Leisingera sp. NJS204: one gene and its partner. The protein of the gene in region 2 interacts with the protein of the main gene of each other region in a pairwise test. Links are inferred from orthologs where the notes say so. Each region holds a gene or a part of one and is shown on either strand. Other genes may lie near its edges. The genes, in order: ligA and leuS.

Evidence for each region.
Region 1: the proteins of leuS (region 2) and ligA interact in binary tests that used the Escherichia coli proteins (3 or more experiments, as listed by UniProt). The link is inferred for Leisingera sp. NJS204 from one-to-one orthologs.

What each region holds. Positions count from the first base shown.
Region 1 is NZ_CP035417.1:1,810,599-1,825,364, reverse strand. The notes cover bases 6,013-8,994. They hold ligA (NAD-dependent DNA ligase LigA), read right to left. Parts: upstream 8,639-8,994; coding sequence 6,386-8,638; downstream 6,013-6,385. Other genes in these bases: ctrA (response regulator transcription factor CtrA), read right to left, coding at 8,808-8,994; recG (ATP-dependent DNA helicase RecG), read right to left, coding at 6,013-6,389. Outside these bases: methylenetetrahydrofolate--tRNA-(uracil(54)-C(5))-methyltransferase (FADH(2)-oxidizing) TrmFO, read left to right, coding at 1-1,301; ETW24_RS08980 (class I SAM-dependent DNA methyltransferase), read left to right, coding at 1,335-1,949; tRNA glutamyl-Q(34) synthetase GluQRS, read left to right, coding at 1,946-2,806; hisI (phosphoribosyl-AMP cyclohydrolase), read right to left, coding at 2,836-3,207; ETW24_RS08965 (iron-sulfur cluster assembly scaffold protein), read left to right, coding at 3,285-3,737; ETW24_RS25100 (hypothetical protein), read right to left, coding at 4,028-4,150; more of recG, read right to left, coding at 4,299-6,012; more of ctrA, read right to left, coding at 8,995-9,527; CtrA inhibitor SciP, read right to left, coding at 9,645-9,932; tRNA 2-thiouridine(34) synthase MnmA, read left to right, coding at 10,080-11,225; lpxB (lipid-A-disaccharide synthase), read right to left, coding at 11,461-12,627; ETW24_RS08930 (LpxI family protein), read right to left, coding at 12,624-13,412; lpxA (acyl-ACP--UDP-N-acetylglucosamine O-acyltransferase), read right to left, coding at 13,417-14,202; 3-hydroxyacyl-ACP dehydratase FabZ, read right to left, coding at 14,204-14,674; ETW24_RS08915 (OmpH family outer membrane protein), read right to left, coding at 14,750-14,766. UniProt on the Escherichia coli protein: DNA ligase that catalyzes the formation of phosphodiester linkages between 5'-phosphoryl and 3'-hydroxyl groups in double-stranded DNA using NAD as a coenzyme and as the energy source for the reaction.
Region 2 is NZ_CP035417.1:3,867,909-3,882,844, reverse strand. Bases 4,714-7,865 are described here. They hold leuS (leucine--tRNA ligase), read right to left. Parts: upstream 7,496-7,865; coding sequence 4,931-7,495; downstream 4,714-4,930. Other genes in these bases: ETW24_RS18770 (DUF3576 domain-containing protein), read right to left, coding at 7,584-7,865; lptE (LPS assembly lipoprotein LptE), read right to left, coding at 4,714-4,944. Also shown: ETW24_RS18805 (TRAP transporter substrate-binding protein), read right to left, coding at 1-524; ETW24_RS18800 (GntR family transcriptional regulator), read left to right, coding at 729-1,430; ETW24_RS18795 (TIGR03862 family flavoprotein), read left to right, coding at 1,566-2,765; ETW24_RS18790 (glutathione S-transferase family protein), read right to left, coding at 2,738-3,328; holA (DNA polymerase III subunit delta), read right to left, coding at 3,404-4,432; more of lptE, read right to left, coding at 4,429-4,713; more of ETW24_RS18770, read right to left, coding at 7,866-8,072; ETW24_RS18765 (porin), read left to right, coding at 8,403-9,398; ETW24_RS18760 (YggS family pyridoxal phosphate-dependent enzyme), read left to right, coding at 9,522-10,172; ETW24_RS18755 (L,D-transpeptidase family protein), read right to left, coding at 10,230-10,742; ribA (GTP cyclohydrolase II), read right to left, coding at 10,739-11,827; ETW24_RS18745 (response regulator transcription factor), read left to right, coding at 12,001-12,687; ETW24_RS18740 (exodeoxyribonuclease III), read left to right, coding at 12,922-13,710; ETW24_RS18735 (DUF6653 family protein), read right to left, coding at 13,890-14,360; ETW24_RS18730 (tetratricopeptide repeat protein), read left to right, coding at 14,486-14,936.

The DNA of each region.
Region 1 (14,766 bases), 2.1 Mb from region 2 along the record:
CCGAGGCTGCCTGGCAGGCGGCGAACATGGGCGTATCCGTGGTGATCCACGAAATGCGCCCCAAGGTGGAAACCTTTGCCCATCAAACCGGCAACCTGGGCGAGATGGTCTGTTCCAACTCCTTCCGCTCGGATGATGACGAACAGAACGCCGTGGGCCTGCTGCATTGGGAAATGCGCGCAGCAGGCGGGCTGATCATGGCCACAGCAGACCAACACCGCCTGCCCGCCGGCGGTGCGCTGGCGGTGGACCGGGATCCCTTTGCCGAAACTGTGACGGCTAGACTGAAGGCGCATCCCAATGTGTCGGTCTCTTACGAAGAGATCACCGAACTGCCTGTGGACGGCCACTGGATCTTTGCTACCGGCCCGCTGACATCACCGGAACTGGGGCAGGCAATCCAGGCGGAAACCGGCGCCGAGGCACTGGCGTTTTTCGATGCCATCGCGCCGATTGTCTATGCGGAAAGCATCGACATGTCGCAGGCCTGGATGCAGTCGCGCTATGACAAGGGCGAGACTGAGGAAGAGCGCACCGCCTACCTCAACTGCCCGATGGACAAGGACCAGTACGAGGCCTTTATCGACGCATTATTGTCAGCTGACAAAACTGAGTTTCACGAAGGCGAGACCGCGGGCTATTTCGACGGTTGCCTGCCGATCGAGGTCATGGCCGACCGCGGCCGGGAGACGCTGCGCTTTGGCCCGATGAAGCCGGTGGGGCTGACCAATCCGCATCAGCCCGGCGTCAAAGCGCATGCCGTGGTGCAACTGCGCCGCGACAACGCGCTGGGAACGCTGTTCAACATCGTCGGTTTCCAGACCAAGATGAAATACGGCGCCCAGACAGACGTGTTCAAGATGATCCCGGGGCTGGAGAACGCCAGCTTTGCACGCCTCGGCGGCATCCACCGCAACACCTTCCTGAATTCCCCCACCCTGCTGGACGCGCAGATGCGGCTGAAATCCAAGCCCAACATTCGCTTTGCCGGCCAGATCACCGGCGTCGAGGGCTATGTCGAAAGTGCGGCCATGGGCCTGCTGGCAGGCCGGCTGGCCGCGGCGGAGATCCTCGGTCAACAGCTGCCGAATGTGCCGCAGGACAGTGCCATGGGCGCGCTGATCCACCACATCACCGGCGGCGCCGAGGCCAAGACTTTCCAGCCGATGAACGTGAACTTCGGCTTGTTCCGGCCGGTTGACGGTCTGAAGGGCGGCCGCCGCGGCCGCAAGGACCGCTACAAGGCCTATACCGACCGCGCCAAGGATGTCTGGCAAGAGTGGCTCAGCAACTTTTCCTAGACGGGCTGCGGCTGCCGGGCCTAAACTTACTGCATGAGCGAAAAGTTTCTGGACAAGGCCTACGACCTTGAAACACCGGAAGCGACCCTGGATCACTACAACCAGTGGGCCGCTTCTTATGACGCTGAGATCGCCGAGAACGGTTACGCCACACCGGGCCGTATCGCCGAAGCCTTGGCACAGTTCCAACCGGACATGAGTGTGCCCGTTCTCGACTTCGGCTGCGGCACCGGCCTGTCAGGCTTGGCGCTGCGGTTGCAGGGGTTTGACACTGTGGATGGTATGGAACCGTCTGACGAAATGCTCACCCAGGCCCGCAGCAAGGGCGTCTACCGCACATTGACACAGATTGATGTCAAGGACAGCAAGCCGATCCCGCAGGGCGCCTACCGCCAGATCACCGGCTGCGGCGTTCTGGGCACTGGCGCAGCCCCGCCAGCGGTATTCGACATGATCCTGCATGCCTTGCCGCGCGGCGGGCTGTTTGCCTTTTCCTACAATGATCACGCACTGGAAGACCGCGCCTATACCGGCAAACTCAATGAATGGCTGGACTGTTCGGCCGCCCGGCTGTTATTCCGGGAGCACGGCGACCACCTCCCTGGAATCGACTTGAAGTCCACAGTTTATGTAATTGAGAAAGCGTGACATTCACCACCAGATTTGCACCGTCGCCAACCGGACCGCTGCACCTGGGCCATGCCTATTCCGCCATCCTGGCGCACGATATGGCCATGGCGGAAGGCGGCACATTTTTGCTGCGCATCGAAGATATTGATCAGTCCCGCGCGCGCGCCGAATGGGAGGCGCAGATTTTTGAGGATCTGGAGTGGCTCGGCCTGACTTGGCCGCAGCCGGTATTGCGCCAGTCGGACCGCCTGCCCCGTTATCGCGCCGCACTGGACCAATTGACAGTGATGGGCCTGACCTATCCCTGCCGCTGCAACCGTGCCGATATCGAGACCGCCGCAGGCGCCCCGCAAGAAGGGGTTCCGCAATTCGGTCCCGACGGGCGCATCTACCCAGGCACCTGCCGCGAGCGCCCGGCATCCGAGGCCACGGACAAGGACGTGATCCGGCTGAACATGATGAAAGCCGTCCAGGCAGCTGATTTACGCAGCTTCACGGAAACCAGCCCGGAGTTCGAAGGCATCCATCCCCTGGACCCGGAACAATTGATCATGACCGTTGGCGACATCATCCTGGTGCGCCGGAATTTGGGCACATCCTACCATCTGTCCGTTGTTGTTGATGACGCGGATCAAGGCATCACACATGCAGTACGCGGTGCTGACCTTTTTGAGGCCACACAGATCCACGTGCTGTTGCAAAGCCTGCTTGGATTGCCCACGCCCGTTTACCACCACCACCGCCTGATCCGCGACGAGGCTGGCAAGCGCCTTGCCAAACGCGACGATGCCCGCGCCATCGCCAAATACCGCGCCGATGGGGCCACCCCGCAGGACATCCGCGAAATGGCCGGCCTGACCGCTTCTTCTGGCTAAAAGTATCCCCGCCAGGGCCGTACCCTTGTTCAGCCCATCGGCTTCATCAGCTCAATCTCTTCGCCGCCGCGCACCGCAGTATAAAAACAGGTCCGCCGGTTGGTATGGCAGGCCGCCCCGGTTTGACGCACCAGCGCCAGCAGGCAATCCCGGTCGCAATCCACCCGCAGGTCTATCAGTTCCTGCACGTGGCCTGAGGTTTCCCCCTTCACCCAAAATGCCTGGCGCGACCGCGACCAATAGGTCACGTTCCTGGTCTCCAGCGTGCGCGCCACCGCATCGGCATTCATCCAGGCCATCATCAGAACCTCGCCCGAAGCTTCGTCCTGCGCAATGCAGGGGATCAGCCCGGCGTCATTATAGGTCAGGCTGGCGGGATCAAAGGACGCGGCAATAGACATGGGTAAAAACCTTTTGCATCTGCTGTTCGGCTCCCTATGTATGGGGAAGAACCAAGCAGGGAAAGCCCGGGAAAGACATGTCTGGCGAAAGTGATCTGATCAAACTGTACTCCACCCGCATCCTGGCGCTGGCGGCGGATATTCCGCATCTCGACAGGCTCGAATCTCCCAGTGCCACTGTCAAGAAACGCTCGCCGCTTTGCGGCTCTGCCGTGACCGTCGACATTTCTGTGACAGACGGGCGGATCGCGGATTTCGGCCAGGACGTAAAGGCTTGCGCGCTGGGACAGGCCTCGGCGGCAGTGGTGGGTGCCCATATCATCGGCCGCTCGCTGGAAGAGGTTGAGACCGCCCGCGACCAGCTGAAGGCGATGCTGACCCAGAACGGCCCGGTGCCGGACGCGCCTTTTGACGGGCTGGAAGTGCTGCAGCCTGCGCGCGAGTTCAAGAACCGCCACGCCTCGATCATGCTGGCGCTGGAGGCAACGCTGGAAGCTATGCAGACCGCCGCCAAGGAGCACTGCGCCTGACGCGGCCTTTTGCACGCCTGCACAGATAGCCCGAAATATCGCCACGCGGCCTGCACCTGTGCAAAGCACTACGCTGAGTGATCACTCTCCCCTCAAATAAAAAACCGCCGCGCATCCGGGCAGGATGGCGGCGGCAGTCATGCTCTGCTGTGCGGGACCCGGGCAGGCCAGGCTGGATATTGAGGCAATCCAAGTTGGGGATCGGGACAGGCGGTTGATCCCTCGGGCAGTCCGGGACAGGAAAGGGCCGGCCCGGCACAGCAGATGCAATCAGGAATGGGAAAAGCGGATCAGAACAGCCCTGGAAGATGCAGTGCCGCCACCAGCATCACCATCAGCGAGGCCGCGCCGATGGCGTCCTCCAGCAGGGTCGAATGGGCGTTCTGCATGGTGGTTTTGATCTGTGCAATCATGGCTCGGGCCTCCTCCGGTCAGTCTCTTCGCTCTCTGGCAAGTTTGTTGCCCCTTTGTTCTCATTTTCAAGAACGCCTGTAAAGAACTTTTTGAGAACATTTGCGAACAGATTGGAACACCGTCAGAGAACACGCTTTGGAATGCGCGTTAACCCACTGTAATCAAACGGATTGCCTGATCCTGCTTCATCAGCCACAGAAGAACACGCGCAGCCTTACCGCGGGGGCTGTCCAGTTTGGGATCGGCGGCCAGCAGCGCCCGCGCGTCGCTTTGCGCCACCGCCATCAGCCCTGCCTGGCGTTCCAAATCGGCAATACGGAACCGCGGCAGGCCGGATTGCGCGGTACCGATCATATCCCCCGCGCCGCGCATCTGCAGGTCGGTTTCCGAAATGCGGAAGCCGTCCTCGGATTCGCGCAGGACCTCAAGCCGTTTACGCCCGCCCTCAGTCAACGGAGGCTGGTACATCAACAGGCAGGTTGACTGGGCACTGCCGCGCCCCACCCTGCCGCGCAGCTGGTGCAGCTGCGCCAGGCCAAAGATCTCTGCCCGCTCAATCACCATGATCGAGGCATTCGGAACGTTCACCCCCACCTCAATCACCGTGGTGGCCACCAGAACCTTGGTATCGCCATTTTGGAACACCGCCATGGCCGCATCTTTGTCCGCAGGCGGCATCTGGCCATGCACCAATCCCACAGTGCCCTCGCCCAAAATGGCGCGCAGATGCTTGAACCGTTCCTCGGCGGCGGTCAGGTCGCTCAGCTCGGATTCATCGACCAGCGGGCAAACCCAGTAACACTGACGCCCTTCAGATATCGCCTTGCGCAGATGATCGACCACCTCCTGCATCCGCTCGGTGCTGATCACCGCGGTCTTGACCGGCTTGCGCCCCGGTGGTTTCTCGTCCAGCACTGAAACATCCATGTCGCCATATTGTGCCAGTGCCAGGGAGCGCGGGATCGGCGTTGCGGTCATCACCAGGACATCAGCACCCTTGCCCTTCTCCGCAAGCTCCATCCGCTGGCGCACCCCGAAGCGGTGCTGTTCGTCGACAATGGCCAGCCGCAGATCGCGGAATTCCACATCTTGCTGGAACACCGCGTGGGTACCGACCAGGATGTGAATGTCACCGCGTTTCAGCGCCGCCAGCTTGGCCTTGCGCTCCGCGCCTTTGTCGCGTCCGGTAAGGATCTCAATCACCACACCTGCGTCCTCGGCCAGCGGTGCAAGCCCTTCCATATGCTGCTGCGCCAGAATCCCCGTGGGAGCCATCATCACACCCTGCCCGCCTGCTTCAACAGCAACCAGCAAGGCCATGAAAGCAACCAAGGTTTTGCCAGAACCCACGTCCCCCTGCAAAAGCCGGTTCATCCGGTTGCCAGTGGCCATATCCGCCGAAATTTCGTCAATCGCGCGGGCTTGCGCGCTGGTCGGCCGGTACGGAAGAACCTTGAGCACGCGGGATTGCAGCCGTCCGGTGGCCTGGCTTTGAATACCGCGAACTTTACGTTCGGTTTGGCGGGCAAGCGCCAGGGTCAGCTGATGGGAAAACAGCTCATCATAGGCCAGCCGCGCCCGAGCCGGCGCCTGCGGGTCCAAATCACCGGGACCCTGCGGTGCATGGGCCGTTTGCAACGCGTCATGCCAGGCAGGCCAGGCTTCCTTCAGCATCTGCGCCGGGTCGATCCATTCGGCCAGCTCCGGCATCCGCGACAGCGCGCTTTGCGCCGCCTTATACATGGTTTTCTGGGTAACCCCGTGGGTCAGGCTGTAGACCGGCTCATACTCCGGGATCTCATGCGCTTCCTCAACCGGCAGCATGTGGTCCGGGTGAACCATCTGGGCCAGACCGTCAAACAGTTCCAGCTTGCCCGAGACCACACGGCGCGCGCCCTCCGGCAGCTGAGCCTCAAGGTAACGGCTGCGGCCGTGGAAGAACACAAGCTGGAATTCAGTCTCCGCATCTTCCACATGGATCCGGTATGCGCCGCCCCGGTTACGGGCGGGGCGGTGACTGCCGATGGTCACTTCAACTGTAACGACGGCGGGCAGATCCACCCCGCGGATAGTATCGCGCCGCCGCCGGTCCACCACCGAATACGGCAGCGAAAACAGCAAGTCACGCGGTGTCTCGACCTCAACCTGGGTGAGGGATTGTGCAGTCTTCGGACCGACCCCCTGCAAGGTCTCGGCCCCGGCAAACAGCGGAAACAGGATTTCGGGACGTCCGCTCATGCCTCTGCAATCAGCTCCAGCCAGCTATCTTCGTCCATTGTTCTGATACCCAGATCAGCCGCCTTCTTGGCCTTGGACCCCGCGCCCGGTCCGGCCACCAGAATGTCGGTCTTTTTGGACACCGAGCCGGACACTTTGGCACCCAAAGCTTCGGCCCGCGCCTTGGCTTCGGCGCGGGTCATCTTTTCCAGCGTGCCGGTAAAGACCACGGTCTTGCCCGCCACCGGGCTGTCCGCCGCAGGCGCGTCCGGCGGCACAATGGTCAGCTTGGCCACCAGCCGGTCAAAGGCCGCGCGTTCTTCGGGGTTGGCAAAGGCATCTGACAGGGACAGGCCCAGCACCGCGCCAATCCCATCGACACCGATAAGGTCCGCCCAAACGGACGCAGCCCCGGCAGGAACACCGCAAGCGGCAATCGCCGCATCGCGGGCGTCCTTGATGCGGGCACGGCGGCCTTCCCGAGCGGCAGACTGGCGTTCAGCCTCCTCAGCTTCGTCCGCTGCCCGGTGCGCCAGCGCAGCGGGTCGTGCGGCGTCAACCGCCTCCGCCATCGCGTGCCAATCCCGGTAATGCAATGCCAGATCCCGGCCGGCAACTTCGCCCGCGTGGCGGATGCCCAGGGCAAATATCAGTTTGGCCATCGGGATGGTGCGTTTTTCAGCAATCGCAGCAAACAGGTTATCCGCAGATTTTTCACCCCACCCTTCGCGGTTCTTCAGCTGCTGTAGTCCGGATCCATAATTTTCTTGCAAATCAAAGATATCAGCGGGTTCCTTCACCCACTCGTCTGCATGAAACTGCTCCACCTGTTTGGCGCCCAGACCCTCAATGTCAAAGGCTGCGCGGGACACAAAATGCTTCAGCTTTTCCACCGCTTGCGCCGGGCAGATCAGGCCGCCGGAACAGCGCCGCACGGCATCGCCTTCCTCGCGCACAGCCGGGCTGGCGCATTCCGGGCAAGTTTGCGGGAACTGATAGGGCGCGACATCCGCGGGCCGCTTGGTCAGATCCACATCGGCCACTTTCGGGATTACGTCACCGGCCCGGTATATCTGCACCCAATCACCGATGCGGATGTCCTTGCCGCCCCGGATCTCCTCGCCCTTTGAATCGCGGCCCTGAATGTAATCCTCGTTGTGCAGCGTCGCATTCGACACCACCACCCCGCCTACGGTCACAGGGGTGAGGCGGGCCACAGGGCTGAGCGCGCCGGTGCGTCCGACCTGAATGTCGATGGACTCCAGCCGGGTCCAGGCGAGTTCCGCCGGAAACTTATGCGCGATCGCCCAGCGGGGCGTGGTGGAGCGGAAGCCCAGCCGCCCCTGCAAGGCCAGATCATTGACCTTATACACAACGCCATCAATGTCATAGCCAAGCGTTGCGCGCTGTTCTTCGATACTGCGGTAGTGGCTGATCATCTCTTCAAGAGTTGCGCACAACCGGGTCAGCGGGTTTGTTTGAAACCCCAGGGAGTGCAGCCGCGCAATTGCCTCCATCTGCGTTTCTGCCAGAGGTTCACTCAACTCACCCCAGCTGTAAGCAAAAAACCGCAAAGGCCGGGCCCGGGTGATTTCCGCATCCAGCTGCCGCAGCGATCCTGCGGCGGCGTTGCGCGGATTGGCAAAAACCTTGCCGCCGCGTTCTTCGTGCCGGGCATTCAGCGCCTCAAAGTCAGCGTGGCTCATGTAGACTTCGCCGCGCACTTCCAGAACATCCGGCGCGCCGTGCAGCTGCTGCGGAATGTCGGCAATGGTTCGGGCGTTGGCGGTCACATTTTCACCAATGCTGCCATCGCCGCGCGTTGCCGCCTGGATCAGAACGCCCTGTTCATAGCGCAGTGACAGCGATAGCCCGTCGATCTTGGGTTCGGCGGTAAACGACAATCCATCAGAAGGCGTGAGGCCCAGGTATTTGCGGATGCTGCGGTCGAAATCGGCGACGTCCTCATCTTCAAACGCGTTGCCCAGCGACAGCATCCGCACCGAATGGGGGATCTTGCCAAAGCCAGAGGCAACCGGAGCCCCCACCGCATCAAGTTGAGTGGCATCTGCCGCTAGATCCGGATACGCCTCTGCCAGCGCACGATAGCGCCGTTTCAGCGAATCATACGCCGCATCGCTGATTTCTGGCGCATCGGCCTGATGATAGGCCAAATCCGCCGCACGAAGCTGTTCTTCCAGTCCGTGAAACTCGGCCTGCGCTTCTTCAGCCGACAGGTTGGCCACGTCTTTTTCTGTTTTCTCTGCCACGCGCGGTCCCTCTTCGTTCTCCCTTTTGGTGATAAGCTGCCGCGCTGGCCGCGTCCAGCGCATCTGACAGCCCGCATGCTGCAGGCGTCAAAAAGCAAAAAGACCCGCCAACCGGCAGGTCCTTGCAACCGGCGGCACATTATCATGTGCCGCCCGGGTGATCATCCTTTCAGGCGCCGACAGCCATTCGCTGGCCGCCTGACAGGTGGTCTTCCTGCGGATCACGCAGCACATAACCGCGGCCCCAGACGGTTTCGATGTAATTCTCGCCGCCTGTTGCGTTGCTGAGCTTCTTACGCAACTTGCAGATGAAAACATCAATGATCTTCAGTTCAGGCTCATCCATGCCGCCATAAAGATGGTTCAGGAACATCTCCTTGGTCAGCGTGGTGCCCTTGCGCAGCGACAAAAGCTCCAGCATCTGGTATTCCTTGCCGGTCAGATGCACCGCCTTGCCATCGGTCTCAACCGTCTTGGCATCCAGGTTGACCGCAATCTTGCCGGTCTTGATGATGGACTGCGAATGCCCCTTGGAACGGCGGATGATCGCATGGATCCGCGCCACCAGTTCCTCACGGTGGAAAGGCTTGGTCAGATAGTCATCCGCGCCAAAGCCGAAGCCCTTGATCTTATTGTCGGTATCATCGGCACCGGACAGTATCAGAATCGGCGTTTCGATACGGGACATGCGCAGCTGGCGCAGGACCTCGTGGCCGTTCATATCGGGCAGCCCCAGATCCAGCAGGATCAGGTCATAGTCGTAAAGTTTAGCCAGATCGATCCCTTCTTCCCCCAAATCCGTCGAGTAGACGTTCAGGTTGGCATGGGTCAGCATCAGTTCGATGCTTTTGGCCGTGGTCGGATCATCCTCAACCAGCAGAATGCGCATATTATTTTCTCCGCCTGTACACTGTTTCCCTCAGGTCGCGTTAACCTTGGTGGAAAAAAGTTAATGCCTCGTTACCATGATGGTTAATTTACAAATGCAACTCAAGGGCGGGCTTGTTTATTTTGCGTCAGGGCTGCGGAATTTCTTGAGACGCGTGGTTTTCAGGGCCTCTTCGCCATGGTCTGCAACCGCTGCAACCCAGCTTCGGAACTCTTCCTCGCTCAACCCGTAACGTTGCATGGCCTCCTTCTGAGGCAGCAGCCCGTACAGAACACCGCGCACCACCGCGGCCTTGCGAGAGGCAACCCAGCGCCTGGTGGTTGCCGGCGGCAGATCCGCCCTGGTCATGATGGTGCCATCCGGCAGGGTGACGGCCCGCGGCCCGTCAACTTTCTTCAAAAACATCTTTCTTCCCTCGAAGATCTTTTTCGTTGAGGTCTGGCACAAGAATTTCCGATCAGGCTTAACGGCACGTGAACCACGGCCCTTGAGAGTCTGTAGGATTTTCCTATATTCTGCGGCGCCTGCCCCCTTGCCTTCAGGAGCTGCCCCATGGCGCTGGATCACGACTCAAAACTAAACTCGCTCGGCTTTGCCAAACCGCCCTCGGAAACCCGGGTGGTGGTGGCCATGTCAGGCGGTGTCGACAGCTCTGTCGTCGCTGCATACTTGGCCGATCAGGGCTATGACGTGGTCGGCGTGACACTGCAGCTCTACGATCACGGCGCGGCGCTGGCCAAAAAGGGGGCCTGCTGTGCGGGCATCGATATCCACGACGCGCGGCGCGTCGCCGAGGAGCGCGGCTTCCCGCATTACGTCCTGGATTATGAGAACATTTTTAAGGATGCGGTGATTGACGAGTTCGCAGACAGCTATCTGGCCGGTGCAACCCCGGTGCCTTGCATCCGCTGCAACGAGCGGGTGAAGTTCAAGGACCTGCTGGAGACCGCCAAGGATCTGGAGGCCGACTGCATGGCCACAGGCCACTACATCCAGCGCATGATGGGGGCAAACGGGGCAGAGCTGCACAGCGCCGAGGATGCAAACCGCGACCAGAGCTACTTCCTGTTCTCGACGACGCCGGAACAACTGGATTATCTGCGCTTTCCGCTGGGCCACCTGCCCTCCAAGGACGCAACGCGGGAGATGGCGGCGCAGTACGGGTTGGCGGTGGCCGACAAGCCGGACAGTCAGGACATCTGTTTTGTGCCGGACGGAAACTATGCCGGGGTGATCGAAAAACTGCGCCCCGGTGCTGCGGAGCCGGGCGACATCGTTCATTCCGACGGACGGGTGCTGGGCCGCCACGACGGGGTGCTTCATTACACCATCGGCCAGCGCCGCGGCCTGGGCATCGGCGGGCTTTCCGAGCCGCTGTACGTGGTGAAGCTGGACGTAGACACGAAACAGGTTGTCGTCGGCCCCAAGGAACTGCTGGCCACCCGCACTATCCCGGTGCGCGAAATCAACTGGCTGGGTGACACGGCCTTCACCTCGCAGGATGAATGGCATGTGAAGGTCAGGGTCCGCTCCACCCGCCCCCCGCGTGAGGCGATTATCCGTCCTCTGAGCGAAACAACCGCCGAGGTCGAGCTGTTGACACCGGAGGAAGGCGTCTCTCCCGGTCAGGCCTGCGTGTTCTACGCCAGCGAAGGCTCCCGCATCTTTGGCGGCGGCTGGATCTGGCGCGGTTACTGAGAAACGCAGCCAGCCAATTGCGCCTTCCCTGACCCGGCAATTCCCATAAGATTGCAAAAGCGCCTGAGGCCGGTCCTGCCCTCAGGCGCTTCTCCGCAGAATCAAACCCACCGCATCATCCTGCCGGTCCGCAGATGTTTTTCTGTGCGTAGGCGGCACGCCCCGCGCGGGGGCGCAGCGCCCGCGCTACCGAAAGCCGCGCGGCGGAAGCGTCAGTCTCCGCCGCGCTCTGACCTTACATCTGGGGGAGACGGTCCAAGACAGCCCGCGCCGCCCGTAGGCCGGGCTCTTCACCGCCCTTGCCAAGACGTTGCATAGTTACGTCCATGGCACCCAGTTGCGCGCCGGGATCTGCTGCCACCGCAGCCAGCCGGGCAGCTATATTGTCCGGTGTGCACTCCGGCCCCAGACATTCCGGCACCACGCGGGTATCGCTCACCAGGTTGACCAGCGTCACAGTGTCGATCAGCGCCATGCGTTTCATGATCTGCCAGGTCAGCCATTGGAATTTGTAGGCAATCACCATCGGCGTGGCCGCGGCGGCCAGTTCCAGCGACACCGTGCCAGAAGCGGCCAGCGCCAGATCCGCCGCAGCAAAGGCGGCGCGTTTGTGGGCCTTGGCCGAGGCGGGATCAAATTTGTTCGGGTCGATCAGGACTGTGCCTTCGGGCCAGCCTTGCAAAGCCTCCGCAACCAGCCCTGCCACCGGTGCGGCAGCAGGAACGACCACCTTATAGTCCGGGTGCGTCTCCAGGAACCGTTTCAAGGCCGCCCCGAAGTCCGGCGCCAGCCGCGATATCTCAGAGCGCCGCGAACCTGGCAGCGCCAGCACAAAGGGCGCATTCCCCAGACCAAATTCCTGCCGGAACGCAGCAACCTCTTCGCGCGTGGCCTGCGGCTCGGCGACCACCGGGTGGCCGGCAAAGTCGCAGGCCATCCCGGCCTTCTCCATAAGGGGCGGCTCAAACGGCAGCAGCGCCAGCACATGGTCGATGACCTCAGCCATTTTGCCTGCCCGTTTGGGCCGCCACGCCCAAACCGAGGGCGCCACGTAATGAACCGTGCGGATATTGCTTTGCTCTTTGACCAGCCGCGCCACCCGCAGCGAGAAATCCGGGCTGTCGATAGTGATCAGCACATCCGGCCTGGTTTCCAGAACCGCATCGGCAGTTTCCCGGATCCGGCGTTTCAGATGGCGGTACTTCGGCAGCACCTCGGCCAGCCCCATCACCGAAAGCTCATCCATCGGAAACCGCGAGACCAGCCCCTGCTCAGCCATCAGCGCGCCGCCGATGCCGTCGAAAACGGCCTCCGGCGCCAGCTGTTTCAATCCCGCCATAAGCGCCCCGCCCAGCCGGTCGCCCGAAGGCTCGCCCGCCAGAATGAACACCCGCAGGCTCATCCCTTGCGCAGCCACAGGAACAGGCCCAGCCGGTTACAGGCCGAAATCACCGCCTCCTGATCCAGCACGATCACGCCGCCTGCTTCCAATGCGATGCCGGACAATCCGGCCCTGGCCGCGGCTTCCACTGTCCCGGCACCAATGGTGGGGAGGTCAGCACGGCGGTCCTGCGCCGGTTTCGGCGCCTTGAACAGCAAACCGCCCTGCCCATCCGGGCGGTGCAGCAGCGAGGCCAGCATCCAGTCGGTGCCGAAGATGTTCTCGACCGCAATGGCCTGCTGCTTGCGTACTGCACAGGACTGGCCGATATCAGCCGCACACATGGCGGCGACAATTTCAGCGCCCCGCACAGCATCCGCCTTGTCCAGTTCCCCCGGCTGCACCTTGGTTGGCACGCCCTCTGCCATCAGCAGATCCGGCGCCACTTCATGCGCGGCGCGGACAGTGAACCCGGCCTGTTCAAAAATGCCAATGATCGCCCGCAATGCCCCGTCATCGCCAGCGGCCAGCGCCGCCTGCAGCACCGGAACCAGCGGCATCGTCGCGGCATCAATGGCCGAAGGGTCGATATTGGGACGGCGCACCGCGCCTGCCATGCAGATCTCGGTCACGTCTGCGGCCTTCAAGCGTTCCAGAAAGGATCCCAGCTGTTCAAACCGGAATGTCACTTCCGCATCCACCGCATCAGGTTCCGACCCTGCCATCGCACAGATCAGCGGCCGGCCGGCAACACGGGAGACAACTTCAGCCGGCAGTTCACCGGTACCTGCAATCACTGCCAGCATGGTCTCAGCCCCCCGGTGTCAGGAAAGAGCGGTCGCTGCCGCCGGTGATAAAGGCGACGATCCGCTGCACGTATTCGCTGTCGCTCTCGTCCCCCAGCCGCTTGGCGCGCTCCTGAAAGGTGCCCTCGCCCTGGGCCAGCATCTGGAACGCGGCACGCAAGGCTGTGATGTCGCTGCGGGCGACACCGCGGCGTTTGAGGCCGACCAGGTTCAACCCGTCCAGCTCGCCCCGCTGCGCCTGGACCAACCCGTAGGGGATCACATCATTGGTCACCATGGTGACCGCGCCGATGATGGCGCCGCGGCCGATGCGCACCCATTGGTGGATGCCTGACAGGCCGCCGATGATCACGTCATCCTCCAGCACGCAGTGGCCCGCCACCGCGGCGGAGTTCACCACAATCACCCGGTCGCCGACCTGGGCATCATGGGCGATGTGGCAGCCTGCCATGAACAACCCGTCGTCGCCGATACGGGTCACGCCGCCGCCGCCGCCGGTGCCGGCATTCACCGTCACATGTTCGCGGAAACGGTTGCGCTTGCCGATCACGGTCTTGCACTTCTCGCCCTTGAACTTCAGGTCCTGCGGGATCTCGCCCAGCACCGAAAAAGAGAAGACAACGGTTTCATCGCCGATCTCGGTGTCGCCAGTGACCACCACATGGGATTTCAGAACAACCCGGTCCCCCAGCACAACGTCAGGTCCAACCAGGCAGAACGGGCCGATCTCGCAGCCCTCGCCGATTTTGGCACCGTCTTCAATAATGGCGCTGGGGTGGATGCTGCTCATTTCAGGCGCCCTCCACCTGGCGGTCTACCATCGCAGTGAATTCGGCTTCTGCGGCGACTTCGCCGTCCACCGTGGCGCGACCCAGGAACTTGAAGATCTTGCCGCCCGGTTTGCCGCGCAGCGTCTCCACATGCATTTCCAGCACGTCGCCAGGCACCACCTTGCGGCGGAATTTGCATTTGTCGATGTTCATGAAATAGATCAGCAGGTCGGTATCGACCATGTCCATGCCAACGCCCAGCATCACGCCTGCGGTCTGCGCCATCGCCTCGACGATGGTAACACCCGGCATGATCGGCGTTCCCGGGAAATGGCCCTGGAAATGCGGCTCGTTCATGGTGACATTCTTGATGCCGCGCGCCGATTTGTAGCTGTCGATATCAACCACCTTGTCGACCAGCAGGAACGGGTAGCGGTGCGGCAGAATCCGCTGGATCAGTTGAATGTCAGCATTTTGCAGCTCGGTGGTCATGCGTGGTTTCCCATTATCGTCAATTATGCTGCGCCGTCCCTAGCAAGCAGAGGGCAGTTGGGCAAGTTCGCACACTCAGCGCTCACTCTCCT
Region 2 (14,936 bases):
GTGCGGAACTTGAGGCCCTTCAGGTCCTCGGCAGAGTTGATCTCGGTCTTGAACCAGCCGCCCCACTGCGGGCCGGAGTTGCCGCACAGGAACGGTTTGATCCCGAAGCGGCCGTACATCTCGTCATAAAGCGCCTGGCCGCCGCCGTGGTACATCCAGCCGAACTGCTCATCTGCGCGCAGACCGAAAGGCTGCGAGCCGAACAGCAGGATACCTTTGGATTTCGATCCCCAATAGGCCGGCACGGCGTGATACAGCTCGGCGGTGCCTTCAGAAACCGCGTCAAACACGCCGCGGCCCGGAACCAGCTCACCGGCGGCGAAAAGCTTCACCTCGATCCGGCCGCCTGAAAGGGTGGTGATCCGGTCAGCCAGCATCTGTGCCGCCACACCGGGTCCAGGCAGGTTCTTCGGCCAGGCGGTGACCATCTTCCATTGCATCTTGCCCTGGGCAATGGCGGGGCTGGCCAGCGCTGTTGCCGTTGCACCCAATACGCCGGTTTTCAAAAACGCGCGTCTTTCCATGTCTCCATTCCTCCGTCTGTCGGTGCATCTGCGATGGGCGGATGCCGGCAGCGCAGACTTTGTTATGTTTTGTAGGCGCTTTACATTAATATGTAGCTACATATTATTGTCAATCACAGTTGCGCGGTTCAAGTTCGCCTTTCTGCGCAGAATGCAATATGGAGCGGCGGCAAACATTTTCCCGTTTGACCTGGGGGATGAATATTGACGGACAAGCCACGGCATTCCTGGGTAACCATCCGGGACAGCATCCGGGAGATGATCCTGAACTCCACCTATGGGCCGGGAGACAAACTGCCGCGGGACGAGGAGTTTGCCGCACGGTTCGGCTGTGCCCGCTCCACCGTTCACCGGGCCATGCGGGATCTGGCTCAAAGCGGTCTGGTGGAACGGCGCCGCAAGGGCGGCACAATGGTGCAGCGCGATCCTGTGACCCGCGCAACCCTGAACATCCCGATCACCAGGCTGGAGGTCGAACAGAAAGGCTGCGTGTACCGCTACCAGTTGATCAGGCAGTCGGTACAGCGGTCCAGCCCGGCCATAATGGCAAACTTCGGCCTGCATGAAGCCCGGCCGATGCTGCGGGTTGAAGCTTTGCATCTTGCCGACAGCCGCCCCTATATCTTCGAGGACCGCTGGATCTGCCTGGAAACCGTGCCGGAAATAAATACGGTGGACCTGACACGCGAAAGCGCAAACGAATGGCTTGTCCGCAACCGCCCCTACAGCAGGTGCGATTTGCGTCTTTATGCCCGCCCTGGAACCAAGGACGACAGCGAAATTCTCCAGAGTGCGATCGGAGACGCACTGTTTGTCATGGAACGCACGACTTGGATCGGCGACGCCCCGATCACCAGCCTGCGCGCCGTTGCCCACCCGGGCTATCAGCTGTTCACTCAGGGTTGATGCAATGCTGAGCGCTCGGGAATGGCCGGCCGCGATGCGGGCAGATTGGAACGGAAATACATGGGCCTTGGCTCGATGCAGCGAAAAAAAGCGCTGGCGCCGGGCGCTGGAAACGGGCGCTGGCAAGGGGATGGCATGACAGAAACTTGGGATGCAGTGGTGATCGGCGCCGGGCCTGCAGGGCTGATGGCCGCCGAGGAGCTGGGCCGCGCCGGGCACCGCGTGCTGGTGGCTGAGGCCAAGCCGTCGGTGGCGCGCAAGCTCCTGATGGCGGGCAAGTCCGGCTTGAATCTGACCAAGGACGAACCGTTTAGCCAGTTGATCACCCGCTATGGAGAGGCCGCAGACTGGCTGGCGCCAATGATCCGCGCCTGTGATTCACAGGCCGTTCAGGATTGGGCGCAGGGATTGGGGAGCGAGCTGTTCACCGGCTCGACAGGCCGGGTGTTCCCGACAGTCATGAAAGCCTCTCCGCTGCTGCGCGCCTGGCTGGCACGCCTTGATGGTTTCGGCGCACAGATCCGCACGCGCTGGCGCTGGGCTGGCTGGGAGGGCACAGGGCTTGCATTTGATACGCCGGACGGGCCGAAGCGGATAGAAGCCAGGGCAGTGGTCCTGGCACTGGGCGGCGCCAGCTGGGCGCGGCTTGGGTCGGACGCGGGCTGGGTCCCTCTGCTGGACGGAAAAGCTGTAGAGATTGCACCGTTCAAACCTGCCAATGCGGGGCTTCTGGTGGATTGGTCCGATCACATGGCACCGCAATTCGGGCAGCCGCTTAAGGGTATAGCATTGCACGCCGGCCCATTGTCTTCGCGTGGGGAAGCCGTGATATCGGAGCGCGGGCTGGAAGGCGGCGGCGTCTATTCCGTCTGCGCCGCGGTACGGGAGGGAGAGACATTGCAGATGGATCTGCTTCCGGACCTGGAAACGGCAGAAGTCATCCGCCGCCTGTCCCGCCCGCGCGGCAAGGCGAGCGTTTCAAACCATCTGCGAAAGGTGCTCAAGCTGGGCGATGCACGGGCAGCAGTATTGCAGGAATTCGGACGGCCCTTGCCGCAGGATGTCCAGGCCTTAGCCCGGTTGATCAAAACGCTGCCCGTCAATCACGCGGGCCTGCGGCCGATGGACGAGGCGATCTCCACCGCTGGCGGCGTGCGGCGGGACGCGATGGACAACGGCCTGATGCTGAAACAAATCCCCGGCACGTTCTGCGCCGGGGAAATGCTGGATTGGGAAGCGCCGACGGGCGGTTATCTGCTGACTGCGTGCCTGGCCACCGGGCGTTGGGCGGGCCGGGCAGCGGCACATTACTTGGCGAGTGCGGCAACCCGCTGATAGGCTTCGCGTTGCCGCATCCGGTGTCCATAATCCAGCAGTCTCTCGCCCTCGACTGGAAATTTGGCGCTATGGGCCCAATTCAGGCAATGGGTGCAGATGATGTCGGCGATTGTGAATTCCGTACCCATCAGGAATTCCGCACCCATCTTATCTTCAAGCCGCGCCAGATTATGGGCAAATTCCCACTTCAGGCTGCCTTTCACCTCCGGCACCCGCTGATCTTCCGGCAAGATGAAGCTGTGGCGGGCCGCTGCCCACAGCACAGCATCCACTTCGTCCAGCAGGAGATGCGTCATCGCATCCTGCTTGGCACGGGCTATCGTGCCGGCGGGTGCGGTCAGGGCGCTGTGCTTGTCAGCGAGATAAGTGAGAATGGCAGTTGAATCGCTGATGGCCTCGCCTTCGGCCTGCAGCACTGGCACCTTGCCCGAGACGTTCAGCGCCTGAACTTCCGGGCTGCGGGGGCCGTGCTGTTTCAGCTCATAGGGCTGCCCAAGTTCTTCAAGCGCCCAAAGCACCCGGAACGTGCGGGTGAGCGGAATTCCGGTGACGGTGTACATCGTCTCTCTCCTGTTGTGTGTCCCTAAGATGGGCGGCACAGCAGGGGGGATCAAGCCAGGAGAGGCATTACTGGATCAGCGGGCGCGGCCCAGCATGGCCAGCCGGATCAGGGCGCGCTCCATCAGCGCCAGCGCCGGCGCGGTTTGACCGGCGGAACGCAGCGCCAGGTCGGTATCGGTAATGATCGTCAGCGCGGTTTCCAGCCGGCTTGCGCCCCAGTTCTGTGCCTGGCGCAGCATCCGGTCGCGGCGTTTGCCGTATAGCGGCGGGCGCAGCTGGCCGATGCCCTGGGCAGGGCCGCCGGGTGCAGCGGCAATGGTGTAGAGCGTGCGGAAGTGCCGGGTTGCCCCGATGCAGAGCGTCACGGCATTGGTGCCTTGTGCTTGAAGGCGGCGGATCAGCGGCCCGATTTCGGTACTGCGGGCTTCGGCCACCACATTCAGAACATCGTCCAGCGTGGCCTCGGTCGATTGCGGAGCAACGGCGCCGATATCCTCCAGTGACAGCGGGCTGCTGTCGCCGTGTTTATAAAGCGCCAGCTTCTCGATCATGCGGGAGAAGTCGCCGGGGCCGGTATCATTGGCGATATCCGTCAGCGCTGACATGCTGTCACCGGGGACGTCCCGGATACCAGCCTCCCCCAGGATCCGTTCGATCTCGGCGCGCGAGGGCGGGTCGTCGTAGATTCCCACCGAATAGGCATTTCGGTGGCCTTCAAACGCCTTCCGCAGCTTCGAGGCGGCCTTGAGCTGCCCGGCTGTGACTACAATCTGCGCATCCCCCGGCTGCCAGTCTTCCAGCGCTGTCGCAATGGCAGGCGTGGCGGTGTCATTGGCGCCTTCGACAAAAACCGCCCGGACACCGGGAAAGAACCCCACCGCCTTCACGGCATCCAGCAACTGTGCTGGATCCTTGCGCAGGTCGCTGCCGGGCAGGCGGGTCAGGCGCATTTCTTCTTCGGCACCGGGGCCAAGCAGGGACGCCAGCACCTGCTGCCGCTTAAGCGACACGCGCATGGCGTCGGCGCCATAGATCAGGATGCCGGTCTTGCCCGGATCAGGTTTGGCGAAATAGCCATCCGCTTCGCGCGGAGAGAGCTTCATTCCACCGGCGCGGAGAGATCCGCGGTTGCCAGAATCTGTGCGGTGATCTGATCGGCCAGAATGACCATCAGCCGCTCATGCGCGTCACGTTCACCTGCCAGCGTCTCCACGGTAGAGCCGGTTGCGGAGTAGCCGGTAAAGTTCTGCACGGTGCCGCTGGAGGTCACCTTGCCATCCGACAAGCGGGTCAGAGAAAAGCCAGCACTGCCGATCACCGAATAGCGGGTGATCTCATTGCCCGCGGTGATTGCCTGGCCTTCTTCCTGGGTGCTGAGCGTCAGGTCCAGCTTGTAGGCAGCACTGCCACCGCGGCCCAGGCGCTGCTCCAGATTCTGCACCAGGAAGTAGGCGTCGGTGCCGGTGGCGCCCTTGATCTCCTCCGGCGCCTGAACCTCGATCTGCCCATACAGAGCGGAGCCGGTGCCGCCAGGGGCGTACACCGGGGTAAAGCCGCAGGCCGCTGCCACCAGGGGCAGGGCCAGCAACAGGGTTCTGCGGTTAAGCAACGACATTCACAATCCGGCCCGGCACCACGATCACCTTTTTCGGCGCGCCGCCATTCAGCGCCTTTTGCACAGCTTCGTGTGCCAGGGCGCGTTTTTCAACCTCTGCCTTGTCCAGATCTTTGGCGACTTCGATTTCACCGCGGCGCTTGCCGTTGATCTGGATCGGAAGGGTGACCGTGTCCTCAACCAGCATGGCCTCATCCGCAACCGGCCAGGGCGCGGTGGCGCACAAGCCTTTGCCGCCCTGATGGTTCCAGATGTCTTCAGCCAGATGCGGGGTCATCGGCGCCATCAGCTGTGCCAACGTCATGATCGCCTGCTTCTGGACCGATGCGCTGGCCTTGGATTTGGCAAGCGTGTTGGTAAAGGCATAAAGCTTTGCAATTGCCGCATTAAAGCCAAAGGAATCGACACCCAGGGTCACGTCGCGGATGCATTTATGTGTCTCGCGCAGCAACGCTTCGTCGCCTTCACCCGCCGCATCCGGGTCCATTTCGCCGATCCGGTCGCACAGGTTCCAGACCCGGTTCAGGTGTTTATAGGAAGCCTCGGCCCCGGCGGCGGTCCATTCCACATCGCGTTCGGGCGGCGAATCGGACAGCACGAACCAACGTGCGGTGTCGGCGCCGAAGGATGAGATGATGTGCAGCGGGTCCACCACGTTGTTCTTTGACTTGGACATCTTGGCAGAGGGGATAATTTCTACCTCGGTGCCGTCCTTCAGGAAGCCCTTGCCTTCGCGCAGCTCCACTTCCTCGGGGTAGTGGTAAACCGGGCGGTGATTGCCGCCGGTGGTCTTGTAGATCGCGTGGGTCACCATGCCCTGGGTGAACAGCGCGTCAAAGGGTTCTGCGGATTTCTCTGGCAGGTGGCCGCAGATCTGCATCGCGCGGGCAAAGAAGCGCGAGTACAGCAGGTGCAGAATCGCGTGCTCAATGCCGCCGATGTACTGGTCGACGTTCATCCAGTATTCGGCCTCGGCCAGATCGGTGGGCGTTTCGGCGCGCGGCGCGGTGAAGCGGGAGAAATACCAGGACGAATCGACGAAAGTGTCCATGGTGTCGGTTTCGCGCTGCGCAGGCTTGCCGCAGGACGGGCATTCGCAGTTGCGCCATGTCGGATGACGGTCCAGCGGGTTGCCCGGCACGGAAAAGTCGATGGGTTTGCCGTCTTCGTCATAGGGCAGGGCGATCGGCAGGTTCTCTTTCTTCTCCGGCACCACGCCGCAGTCTTCGCAATGGACGACAGGGATCGGGCAGCCCCAGTAGCGCTGGCGGCTCAGCCCCCAGTCGCGCAGGCGGTATTTGGTGACACCCTGGCCCCAGCCGGCTTTTTCCGCGAAGTCAACGGTGGCGTTGACCGCTTCTTCGCCGGTCGCCTCGGTCAGCCCGGCGAAGTGATTGACCCAGCGGACTTTTTCGGACTTCGGCGGCACCAGAGCCTCGGCCGCGACTGGCGCGTCCTGATCCGGTGCAAAGAAGGCGTTGGTGACCGGCAGGTCATACTTGCGGCAGAAGTCCAGGTCGCGCTGGTCATGCGCCGGGCAGGCAAAAATCGCGCCTGTGCCGTAATCCATCAGGATGAAATTGGCGATCCAGACCGGCAGCTCCCAGTCCGGGTTCAGCGGGTGCTTTACCCGGATACCGGTGTCATAACCCAGCTTCTCGGCGGTCTCGATGGCTTCCTCGGTGGTGCCGCCCTTGCGGCACTCGGCGACAAACGCTGCAACCTCTTCCGATTCGGCTTCCAGCGCCTTGGCAATCGGATGATCGGGCGAGATGCCGACAAAAGACGCGCCCATCAGCGTATCCGGGCGGGTGGTGTAGACTTCAATCGGCTCTGCGCCGTCGGTGCGTTCAAACGAAAACTGAAGGCCGCGCGACTTGCCGATCCAGTTTTCCTGCATCAGGCGGACTTTGGCCGGCCAGTTCTCCAAGCCATCCAGCGCCGACAGCAGCTCTTCGGAGAAATCGGAGATCTTGAAGAACCACTGCGTCAGCTCGCGCCGCTCCACCAGCGCACCGGAGCGCCAGCCGCGGCCGTTTTCGACCTGCTCGTTGGCCAGCACGGTCATGTCGATGGGGTCCCAATTCACTACGGCGTTCTTGCGGTAGACCAGGCCCTTGTCCAGGAAATCAAGGAACAGCGCTTGCTGCTGGCCGTAATACTCCGGATCACAGGTGGCGAACATGCGGCTCCAGTCCAGCGACAGCCCCAGCGGCTTCATCTGCTCGACCATCGTGTCGATATTGGAGTAGGTCCAGTCCTTGGGGTGCCCGCCCGAGGCCATTGCGGCGTTCTCCGCAGGCATGCCGAAGGCGTCAAACCCCATCGGATGCAGCACATTATGGCCGGTGGACAGCTTGTAGCGTGCGATCACATCGCCCATCGTGTAGTTGCGCACATGGCCCATGTGCAGCTTGCCCGATGGGTAGGGGAACATTTCCAGCACATAATACTTCGGCTTGCCGCCGGTGCGCTTGGCCTGAAATATCCCGGCCTTGTCCCAAGCTTCCTGCCATTTAGCTTCGATTTCCGTGGCGGAGTAACGCGACATCAGAGCGGTCCTTTGCATGAAAACGCCGGGCAAGTGGCCCGGCGCTTCTGATAATGGGGTTTGGCTGGTGTTTCCAGAGCGCAGCGGGTCAGAGTTTTTTATCCGCGATCCGCAGCTGCCGTGCGCGGGAAAGAATCGCGTCCTCAACTGCGCGGGACGTGCTGGCGCTGACGGGGCCGCCCTTGGATTGCAGCGCAACGTTCAAGGAACGCGCGTCCAGGGCCGGATCCTTTATGTGAACGGTGGCCCGGTAGGTGCGGCCGCCGCCAGGCGGGGTGCCATAGCCCGTGATGATAACACCGGTGAAGGGATCAACCGATTGCACCGGCAGGAAGTTCAGCACGTCCAGGCTGGCCGCCCACAGGTAGCGGTTGACCTGCACGTTCTGGTCCGGCTGGCCGCGGAACACATCCCAGATAGAGGATGGATTGCTTTGTGCCCCGATTTCATCAACCGCCAACCGGTCCTTGCCCAGCAGGGTGCCATCCTGGCTGCGGTCCTTGTTGCCGCCGCATGCAGCAAGACTGAGGCATATTGCGCCGGCCAAAGTTGCCTGCAGAGTCTTTGTTCTGATCATAACCGCTCCCAGAGCCAATTTCTGGGCGAACACCTAGCGCAAGCGGCGCGGGCGGAGCAAGTGCTTTGCCCTATATAGAAGGTCCTCCCGTCGTGCGATACGCCTCCGGAGTGATCGGCCGATGGTGCAGCAGCATGCAAACCTGTGTGCTTGCGTCCATCCGGTGCAGTAGCGAGGCAGACTGTGGCATAGCTGCACCATCCCGGACCGCATCGTTTCGCCCGACTTTCCCAAGACTTGCCAAAACGGGGGCGAAAGAGCGAAACCCCTTGGCATACCCACGCCGGATTCCCCGGTTTGGGCTTAAGATTAGAAAACCGAGGGAAAAACATGAAAAAGGTTCTCTTCGCGACCACCGCGCTGATCGCCACCGCAGGCATGGCCGCGGCCGAAGTCAAAATCTCCGGCTATGGCCGTTTTGGTCTGGACTACAACGAAGCCAACAAAACCGTTGTTGGCCGTTCCGAGACCAACATCACCAGCCGTCTGCGCTTCACCTTCGACGCGTCGACCGAAACCGATGGCGGCGTGACCGTTGGCGCACGTGCTCGTGCCCAGTTCGAAAACCGTGATGGCACACCCGGCACCGGCGCGTTCAACGGCGCACAGTTCCACGTCGCATACGGCGGCCTGCGTGTGAACGTTGGCAACATCTGGGGCGCGATCGACAACATGCCGGGCTTCTACCTGGAAACCCGTTCGGTTGGTATCGGCATCGACGGCGCCGGCTTTAACTCGCTGGTGACCAACGTTGCGGGCAACGGCTTTGACTGGGACACCTACACCTCCGCAGCAGCCGGCCGTAACGGCATCGAAGCTCTGTACTCCGCTGGCGGTTTCTCGGGTCACCTGTCCTACTCCCAGGCAAACGGCGGCACCGTTGCCGGTTCCGCAAACGGCACCGAGCGTACTGCTGTGCATGTTGCCTACACCTTCGGTGACTGGACTGCCGCTCTGGGCTACCAGGACTCCAACGTCGCAACCGAAGACAAACTGGTCTTCACCGTTGCAGGTGACCTGGGTCAGTTCGGTGTTCGCCTTGCATACGGCAACAACATGGACGCAGTGACTGTTGGCGGCGTTGCACAAGACGTCGACAAAATCACCCTGGCCGGCAACGTTGAGCTGGGCGCAGCCTCCACTCTGGTTGCCTTCGTGAGCAGCGAAGACAACCCGGCGGGCACCGGTGTTAACGGCACCGACGGCACCGCCTTCGGCATCAACTACTCCTACGATCTGGGCGGCGGCGTGTCGTTCGAAGCGGGTGCGGTTGAATCGTCCTCCGACTTCACCACTGTTCAGGCAGGTCTGTACTTCAGCTTCTAAGCTGAAGCACGCCTAGCGTGAATTCGGGGCGGGTTCCTTCGGGAGCCCGCCCTTTCCTTTTGTGGCTTAACATTTGCGGGCAAACAGTGTTTTTTGCGGCTAAACAGCTACGAGGCCAAACCCATGCCGCTTGAAGAGATCAGATCCCGAGTTGCCAAAGCTGAGAAGCAGGCCGGCCGTATGCCGGGCAGTGTGCAGCTGATTGCGGTTTCCAAAGTGCAGCCGGACGAGCGGGTCGAGGCGGTGCTGCAGGAAGGCCATCGCTGTTTCGGTGAAAACAAGGTGCAGGAAGCGGCTGGAAAATGGCCCGGGTTCGTCGAGCAATTTGACGGTATCGATTTGCATTTGATCGGCCCGCTGCAGACCAACAAAACCCGCCAGGCGATGGAGCTGTTTGAGAGCATCCACTCAGTCGACCGGCCCAAACTGGCCAATACGCTGGCCAGGCTGGCGCAGGAGTTGGGCAAATGCCCCGAATTGTTCATTCAAGTGAATACCGGCGAGGAGGAGCAAAAAGCAGGCGTGTTGCCGTCCGATGCAGATGCTTTCATCGCAGAGTGCCGCCAGCTTGATCTGCCTCTAAAGGGGCTGATGTGCATCCCGCCGGTGGAAGAAGAGGCTAGCTTGCATTTCGCGCTGCTGGCAAAGATTGCTGAGCGCAACGGGTTGAATGGCTTGTCGATGGGAATGAGCGGCGATTTCGAGAAAGCCATAGCCCTTGGCGCCACCCATGTTCGCGTCGGTTCTGCCATTTTCGGCGCCCGCACCTATTGAGGCACAAAAGTTTTAGGCAAAACTTTTGCCAAGACTTTTTGAAAAGTCTTGGTTGCGTCAGGTGCGTGCCAGAGGCGGGACGATAACCCGGGATCCAGGCTGAACCCGGTCAGCAAGCCAATGGAGATCCGCGCGCGAGAAAGCGATGCAGCCTTCAGTGGGGTATCCAGGGCCGCGCCATTGATGAAGGAAGATTGCGGAACCGCTTCCCGGAATTGCGGTTGGCCAGTTCCAATCGGTGATCAAAACCAGATCATAGAGCGGATCGCTGCGCCGCAGTCGTTCGTGACTGAACGGATAAGGCGCCCGCACATGGTGGTTGTAATTTGCATCTCCTGAATCATCCGACCATAGGTCCCGCGGACCAATAGGCTTGGCCCAGGAGGCAGGGCGGTACAGCCTGTCGGGGCGGTAATACATGCCTGCAATGCGATGCACGCCAATGGGAGTCGCGCCATCCCCTTCGCGTTTGTTCCGGGACAGCCCGCCTTTGCCGATTGTGCACGGCAGCACCCGACCCAGAAACCGCACGCCGCGGGGGGTCAGGACCAGATCGGCGGGTGATGTCACAGCATATGCCCGGATTTCCGGGCCTTGGTCGCCAGGTAATGCTGGTTGTGGGCATTTTCACCCACTTTCAGCGCCACCCGTTCCGCCACATGCACGCCGGTCTTTTGCATCATCGCAATCTTGTTCGGGTTGTTGGTCAGCAGCCGCACTTGGGAGAAACCCAATTCTTGCAAAATAGAGGCGCCTAGGCGGAAGTCGCGCTCGTCATCCTCAAACCCCAGACGGTGATTGGCCTCCACCGTATCAAAGCCCTGGTCCTGCAGTGAATAGGCCCGCATTTTGTTGGCAAGGCCGATCCCGCGGCCCTCCTGATTCAGGTACAGAAGGACACCAGCACCTTCCGCGCCCATCTGTGCCAGTGCGCCCTGCAGCTGCGGGCCGCAATCGCATTTCAGCGAGCCCAGCACGTCGCCGGTGAAGCAGGCCGAATGCAGCCGGGCCAGAACCGGTTTGGATCTGTCGGGGCGGCCGATTTCCACAGCATAATGCTCCTCGGCGCCATCCTCAGGGCGGAAGATGTGAAGCCTGCCGGCTTCGGCGGCATTCATTGGCAGGCGGGCAGCTGCGACCGGGTGCAGAGGGGAGCTTTGGCTCAGCAGCGGTTCTGCAGCTGCACGAGAAATGCTGGTAAGGCCGTGTGCCGCGGCAAACCCGGACGGATCGCTGATAGGCACAAGAGCAGCAGCTGGCAGCAGGCGCGCGGATTTCACCAGTGCAATTGCCAGCCGGTGCAGGTCTGCGCTGCCACCGCGCTGGCTGGAAAATGGACCCTTCATCGGTGTGTTCAGATCATCCGCCGGGTCGGCCAGCGACTGGATCCACTTCAGCCCCTCAGTACCGGGAACAATAATGCGGGCGGTGTCCGCGTCATACACCCGGGCCTTCAGGGTTTCCGCCCGCCGGGCCGTCAAGGCCAATGTCGGAGCGCCCAAGGCACGCATGTCTGCCAGACGTGTTTCTGTCAGCGATTCCACGGCAATTGCCAGCGCGGCACTCTTTCCATCACTCAATACCACCGGCAGGCCCATGCGCAGATCGACCCGGGCACGGGCCAGCAGTTCGATTATAGTGGGCATCAGGCTCATACGGGGATTCCGGTGTTATTTTGTAACAAAGGCTCGCTGTCTTTACGCCCAAATGCAACGGATGTGAAACATTTTCCCTGCCATGGACACGTCGGCGTGAGAGTATTGCAGCAAATCTTGCCGAGGGCGCAAGGGATGCGCATGTGTTGTCATGTGAACAGGAGGGCGAGCCGATGGCGCAACTGAAAAAAATTCTGCTGGTTGATGATGATGAAGACCTGCGAGAGGCCTTGAGCGAGCAGCTGGTGATGACCGAGGACTTCGATGTATTCGAGGCAGAGAACGGTCAAGGCGCGATGGAGCGCGCCAAGGAGGCCCTCTATGATCTGATTATTCTGGACGTGGGCTTGCCGGATACGGACGGGCGCGAACTGTGCCGCCTGCTGCGCAAGCAGGGAGTGAAGGCTCCAGTCTTGATGCTGACAGGCCACGACAGCGATGCCGACACTATTCTGGGTCTGGATGCCGGCGCCAATGACTATGTCTCTAAACCCTTCAAGTTCCCGGTGCTGCTGGCCCGGATTCGGGCGCAGCTGCGTCAGCATGAACAATCCGAGGATGCGGTATTTGCGCTTGGCCCTTATACCTTTAAACCGTCGATGAAGCTTTTGATCGCGGAAGATGAACGTAAGATCCGGTTGACCGAGAAGGAAACCAACATCCTCAAGTTTCTCTATCGCTCCAGCGATGGTGTGGTGCCGCGGGATGTTCTGCTGCATGAGGTGTGGGGATACAATGCAGGCGTGACCACGCATACGCTGGAAACCCATATTTACCGGCTGCGGCAGAAAATTGAGCCCGATCCGTCGAATGCACGCCTGTTGGTGACGGAATCCGGCGGTTACCGGCTGGTCGCGTGATGTAATCGGCGTTGAGCCAGATCAAAGAAGAACCTGAGGTTCACCTTTAAAACTGACCCTATCCCGCGCATATCCGGGTCACGGTATGCACCTCCCTGTTGGACTTGGCCGGGCGTGATGCCCGGCCTTTTTTTGTCTGTATTGTTTACACACACGGGCCATTTCATCTCTGGCCCTTCCAGGCCCGGACAGGCAGTATCGCGCCGGAACCCGGATTTCACGATGAGGCGCGCGATGCCATTTACTCTTGCCACCTGGAATATCAACTCGGTCCGCCTGCGCGAACCGATTGTGCAGAAACTGTTGCAGGAGGAGGGGCCGGATGTGCTTTGCCTGCAAGAGTGCAAAAGCCCGGTGGACAAGATTCCGTTGGAAGGCTTTGCAGCCCTGGGCTACAGCCACATGGTTGCGCGCGGCCAGAAAGGCTACAACGGGGTGGCGATCCTGTCGCGCTTGCCGATTGAGGATGCAGGGGATCAGGATTTTGCCAGCCTTGGCCATGCCCGCCATGTGGCCGGACGGCTGGAAAACGGGGTGGTGATCCACAACTTCTATGTCCCGGCGGGCGGCGATGTGCCGGACCGGGAAAAGAACGAGAAATTCGGCCAGAAGCTCGATTACCTCACGGAGATGCGCGACTGGTTCCAGGCCGATAAACCGGAAAAATCCATCCTGGTCGGGGATCTTAATATCGCCCCGCGCGAGGATGATGTCTGGGACCACAAAAAGCTGTTGAAGGTTGTCAGCCATACGCCCATTGAGGTGGAGCATTTCGCAGACGTGATGGACGCGGGCGGATGGTCCGATGTGACCCGGAACGATATCCCTGACGGCCGCCTGTACAGCTGGTGGAGCTACCGGGCCAAGGATTGGGATGCCGCCGACAAAGGGCGCCGTCTCGACCACGTCTGGGCGACGCCGGACATTAAAAACGCGGCCCATTCCAGCCGGATCCTGCGGGATGCCCGCGGCTGGGAGAAGCCCAGCGACCATGCGCCGGTATTTGCAACCTTTGATCTGTGACGGCAGGCGGAGTGCTCCCGCCTGATCCGCAACATCCGCAGGATGTTTCTTCTCCGTTGGGCATGGCACTGCGCTGCCGCGCAGTGCGGTTCCGCCGCGCGTCAGCGCGGCGCCCGGCCCAACGCCGTAAGGGTTCTGGCGTAGCCAGGGCCCGCTGACGGGGGCGGGAGCACTACCGCTCAAAGCAGCCAGCGGGCGTATTCGGGGTGCCTGTCCTGCATGTCCTGGTAGAGCCAGACCATCCGGTCCACAAACCACAGCTTGCCGCCAATCATCAGCGTCAGACCGCCAAGGATGAAACCAGGATCCAGGATCCAAAGACCGTAGATCCAGGGGATCGCTCCAATGCCCGACGCCCAAACCAAACCCTTTGCCCAGCCCAGGTGATGGCGCGGTATGGGAACCTGCGCCCGGTTCAGGAGCACCCGCTCACCAAATGTGCCGCGGGACGCCCAGGTGCCGGTGCTGGCAGGCAGCCCAAAGGCGCGCGGGTTCCACCAGGTCCACACCAGCACCAGCGCAATGGGCAGGACCGCAGCCCAGCCCAGCCACACCCGCGACCATACGGCGAGTGTCATCAGCGGCAGAACCGTCATCCGGCTCACGACGCTCCATGGGTTGGCGTGCCGCGCCCAAGCGGCGTCATCCATGCGCATTATCTTTTCAGATAACGCAAAGAGATCGAACCTGCGGCTGGCCATCGGCAAACTCCTCTCTTGGTTTCCGGCGCTTGGGATTCCATATAGGGGGCAAGTTCCAAGCGGAGAACAATCTGATGACCGAAATTCTTGGCAGCACCGCACCGGCGGGTGATCTGATCAAAGACGTGACCGAAGCCACTTTCATGCAGGACGTTGTCGAAGCGTCGATGCAGGCGCCGGTGATCGTGGACTTCTGGGCGCCTTGGTGCGGCCCGTGCAAAACCTTGGGCCCGATGCTGGAGGCGGCTGTCACCAAGGCCAAGGGCGCCGCCACCATGGCCAAGATCAACGTCGATGAAAACCAGCGCCTGGCGCAGGCACTGGCGCAGCAGGGGCTGCCGCTGCAGTCGATCCCCACTGTGGTCGCCTTTGTTGAGGGACGTCCGGTGGACATGTTCCAGGGTGCACTGCCGGCATCCGAGATCGAAGCCTTTGTGAACAAGGCCATCGAGGCAGGGGGCGGGTCAGCCGACGGCGGTCTGGGCGAGGCGCTGGAGGCAGCCGAACTGATGCTGACTGAGGGTG